2 regions of the Paenibacillus sp. ClWae2A genome follow, and region 2 is predicted to be linked to the other one. Evidence: predicted binding sites of a transcription regulator. Region 2 holds the regulator's gene; the other holds the start of a gene.
The links. The regulator Rex, encoded in region 2, represses fermentation and respiration genes when NADH is low (regulators of the CRP and FNR family bind a similar motif). The targets are predictions, from matches to a motif close to TTGTGAAATATTTCACAA.
Positions count from the first base shown of each region.

Region 1 (2,210 bases), on a different contig from region 2:
TGTCATGGCGAATGATTACACAGATGGACTTGCGATCAAAGCAATCCAACTGGTGTTCCAATACCTGGAGCAATCGGCACTGCAAGGCGACAAACTGGCACGTGAGAAAATGCATAACGCTTCGACAATTGCCGGTATGGCGTTTGCCAACGCATTCCTGGGCATTAACCACAGCTTGGCGCACAAATGGGGCGGTCAGTACCATACCGCACACGGACGCACCAATGCAATCCTGATGCCGCACGTCATTCGTTACAACGCGAAAAAACCGACCAAATTTGCATCGTTCCCGAAATATTCGCACTTTGTAGCGGATGAGCGGTATGCCGAAATCGCCCGCATCTTGGGATTGCCTGCACGTACGACAGAAGAAGGCGTAACCAGTCTTATCAATGCCATTCGCAAACTGAACAAAACACTGGGCATTGAAGAATCGTTCCAGGAAATCGGATTTGATGCCAAAGACTTTGAAGCACATGTGGATTATCTGGCAGACCGTGCCTTCGAAGACCAATGTACAACTGCCAATCCGAAGTTGCCGCTGGTAACTGAACTGGCTGATGTTTACCGCAACGCTTTCTACGGAAAGTTTGAATAATAAATCTAGAACGAAGCTTGCCTTACGGCAATAAGATCAGGGTTCCCCGAGAGGGGAGCCCCGATTGCCGTCTTTCACACAATAAGGAAGAGGGCAGAAAAACAGAAGAGCGAAGCACCTGTTTTTTAGGATTTATTTTAAGATTTAGTTTGCTCCGAGCATAGAGGAGCAAAAGGTTCTAAAGAGGTGGCACGGAATCCTTGATGTGGCCGTTTGAGCCAGATGTTCACACAATAACGGAGAGGGCAGAAAAACAGAAGAGCGAGCATCTGTTTTTCAGGATTTATTTTAAGATTTGTTTTGCTCCGAGTATAGAGGAGCATTGGTTCTTAAAGAGGTTACACGGAATTCGTGATGTGGCTGTTTGAGCCAGATGTTCACACAATAACGGAGAGGAGAGAAAAAACCTGAAGAAGCGGAGCGGTCGCCTTTATCAACGGATTTTCACCTTTGAAAAAGTGAATCAAAAAATCCGGGGATAACAGCGATCGGAAGGTTATTCTCTCCTTGTAGTGGCCAGCGTACATCATCTATGGTTCATTCGCTTTTTCAGTAAATTTAAATAATGAACAGCGATCGGAAGTTGTTCTGCCCGCGCAGTGGCTAAGTGTGAATTTACCGGGTTCAATGGGACAAAGCGCAGGTGGAGTGAGTTAGTTCACTGGCTTTGTGACAAAAATCACAGATGATGAAAGCCTCGAGTCGTATACTGAAAATGTAAGAAAAACATTCATCCCGCGGTTCCGGTTCCCAAGTAGAGAGAACATGTTCCGGTTTATGTGAAACAATTCACATTAATCGCGGCTCTGGGCACACAATGCTACGAATGAAGCAAGATGTTATGTGTCCAGAAATCCAAATTAGTGGAGGGATTAAGATGTCGGTGATTGAAAAAGATGTCAAACAACAAACAGGCTGGAGAAACTTTACCAAAGGAACATGGACCAAATCCGTAGATGTGAATGATTTTCTGGCACACAACTTGTCTCCGTATTACGGTGATGAAGCATTTCTAGCAGGTGCAACCCAGAATACCAAAGAATTGTGGGATATCGTATCTGATCTGACCAAAAAAGAACGGGATAACGGTGGTGTCCTTGACGTTGATGTAAACACACCAGCGACTATTGTTTCTCACCAACCAGGTTATCTGGATCAATCCAAAGAGCAGATTGTCGGCGTTCAGACCGATGCTCCGTTCAAACGTTCCATTCAACCAACAGGCGGAATCCGGATGATGATTGATGCATGTGAAGCATACGGCTTTGAATTGCCTCAAGGCGTCATTGATATATTTACGAACATTCGCAAAACACATAACCAAGGTGTATTCGATGCTTATACTTCCGATATGCGTGCAGCGCGTAAAGCAGGGATTATTACAGGTCTGCCAGATGCTTATGGCCGTGGCCGGATCATCGGTGACTATCGTCGTGTAGCTTTGTACGGGGTAGACTTCCTGATTCGTAACAAAAAAGGCGAATTGAATGCACTCGAAGTTGATGTTATTGATGAAGATGTCATTCGTCTGCGGGAAGAATTGTCTGAGCAGATTCGTGCATTGCAAGAATTGAAACAATTGGGCGAAATGCACGGGTTCGATATTTCCTTG
Region 1 is NZ_JAULSQ010000003.1:158,648-160,857, reverse strand. Features, by position in the region: gene adhE (bifunctional acetaldehyde-CoA/alcohol dehydrogenase) at 1-598, shown strand, start outside; gene pflB (formate C-acetyltransferase) at 1,476-2,210, shown strand, end outside.
Region 1: a site for Rex is predicted at 1,376-1,393, ahead of pflB (formate C-acetyltransferase). Genes of this name have one in related genera too.

Region 2 (2,210 bases):
TCGTAGGTTCCAGGATGCCAAAGCTACGGTACTTCTGGGCACAAGCAGCTTCTGGGAGGGTGTAGATATCCCTGGTGATGCACTGACCTGTCTTGCTATTGTGCGATTGCCTTTCCAGCCACCGAATCATCCGTTGGTGGAAGCCAAGAGTGAGTTGCTTCAGGAACAGAAGAAAAATCCGTTCATGAAACTTTCCGTGCCACAAGCGGTTATTCGTTTCAAGCAGGGATTTGGCCGATTGGTGCGTACAGCGAAGGACAGAGGTATTGTCATTGTTTATGATACACGGGTGATTGAAGCGTACTATGGTAAATTCTTTTTATATTCTTTACCTGGTCCCAAAATGGAGCACATGCTCACGGAGCAGATGGTTCCACGAATTACCGAGTGGTTAGAAAAACCTGCTAATGAACAAGAATAATCGTTGTTTTGTTCGTTATATCATTGCATGACACTATCGTTTGGCGTTAAACTTTATTAGATATTTCCGTATTCGATTAAAGCAGTTGCACGTAAGAACTTATAACCTAAATTACAAGGAGCATTCTGTATAAAATGTCACGTTTATCTTTGAGTTTTATACAGAATGCTCATCTTTTCATCTATTATTTTATCGTGGCCTTGGTAAGGGGGAGCAAGAATGAAATCGGATAAAATTTCGGAAGCGGTGGTACGACGGCTGCCTGTATACTTGCGTTATTTGAGCGAGTTGCATCAGCGTGAGGTGGCTACTGTTTCTTCTCAAGAGCTTGGACAGAGGCTGGATCTGAATCCGGCCCAAATTCGTAAAGACCTGGCTTACTTCGGTGATTTTGGTCGTAAAGGGATCGGGTATGATGTATCCTATTTGATCGAGAAAATTCGTCATATTCTCAAAATTGATCAGCAAATTAATGTAGCTCTGGTAGGCGCGGGTAACCTTGGACAGGCTTTGTCCAACTATAACGCATATCTGAAAGACAACATGAAGATTGTTGCTGTATTTGATGCATATGGACCGAAGATTGGTAGTCAAATCAACAGTTTGACGGTAAAACCAATGAATGAATTGACAGAAGCGGTTAAAACGGACAACATCCGCATTGGAATTATCACGGTTCCGGATACGGAAGCCCAGAATGTAGCCGATCAGCTTATTGAATCCGGAATCGAAGCAATCCTTAATTTTGCACCAACCATTCTAAAAACACCGCCGCATATCCGCATTCACCATGCTGACTTTACAACGGATCTGCTTAGTTTGGCCTATTACTTGGAGACTGGAAAGGACGACGAGGAAGATGACAACAAATAGATGGGTAATCCACAACGGCAAATTTGCCGTTAATGAAGGCGGCACAACATGGAATGTGGTTCAAGGATACATGGTTGTCGAAAATGACAAGATTGTGCATATTGGTGAGACATTGCCGGATGGAGACAAAAATTGTACCAAAGTGGATGGAAAAGGATTGTTCTTCCTGCCGGGTCTGATCAATACGCATGGTCATGCTGCGATGTCGTTGCTCAGAGGGCACGGAGACGATCTTGCATTGCAAGTATGGTTGCAGGAAAAAATGTGGCCGATGGAAGCGAAAATGACTTCAGAAGATGTATATTGGGGAACTTCGCTATCGGTGCTTGAAATGTTGAAAGGCGGAACTACAGCGTTCCTGGACATGTACGATCACATGGATCAAGTTGCCAAAGTTGTGAAGCAATCCGGAGCTAGAGCAGCACTGGCACGTGGTGTAATCGGGCTGTGCTCGGAAGAAGAGCAATTGCGGAAGCTGGAGGAGTCGGCAGCGTTTGCGCGTGAGTGGAATGGACAGGCAGATGGTCGCATTACAACCGTAATCTCGCCACACGCACCATATACATGCCCTCCTGACTACATAGAGAAGCTTGTGCAGGTCGCGAACGACCTAAACCTTCCCCTTCATACACATATGTCGGAAACGCTTCGTGAAGTCGAGCAGAACGTGGCTGATTATGGACTGCGCCCTGTGGCACATCTGGAGAAACTGGGCTTTTTCTCCCGTCCATCTCTGGTTGCACATGCGGTGCATCTGAATGACGAAGAGATTGAGATTCTGGCCCGTCATGATGTGGCTGTATCCCATAACCCGGGAAGTAACCTGAAACTGGCTTCCGGTGTTGCGCGGGTACCTGCGTTGCTGAAAGCAGGAGTTACCGTGTCACTCGGAACAGACGGACCGGCAAGCAACAAC
Region 2 is NZ_JAULSQ010000001.1:1,336,898-1,339,107, reverse strand. Features, by position in the region: gene dinG (ATP-dependent DNA helicase DinG) at 1-421, shown strand, start outside; gene QVE09_RS05520 (redox-sensing transcriptional repressor Rex) at 641-1,294, shown strand; gene QVE09_RS05515 (amidohydrolase) at 1,281-2,210, shown strand, end outside.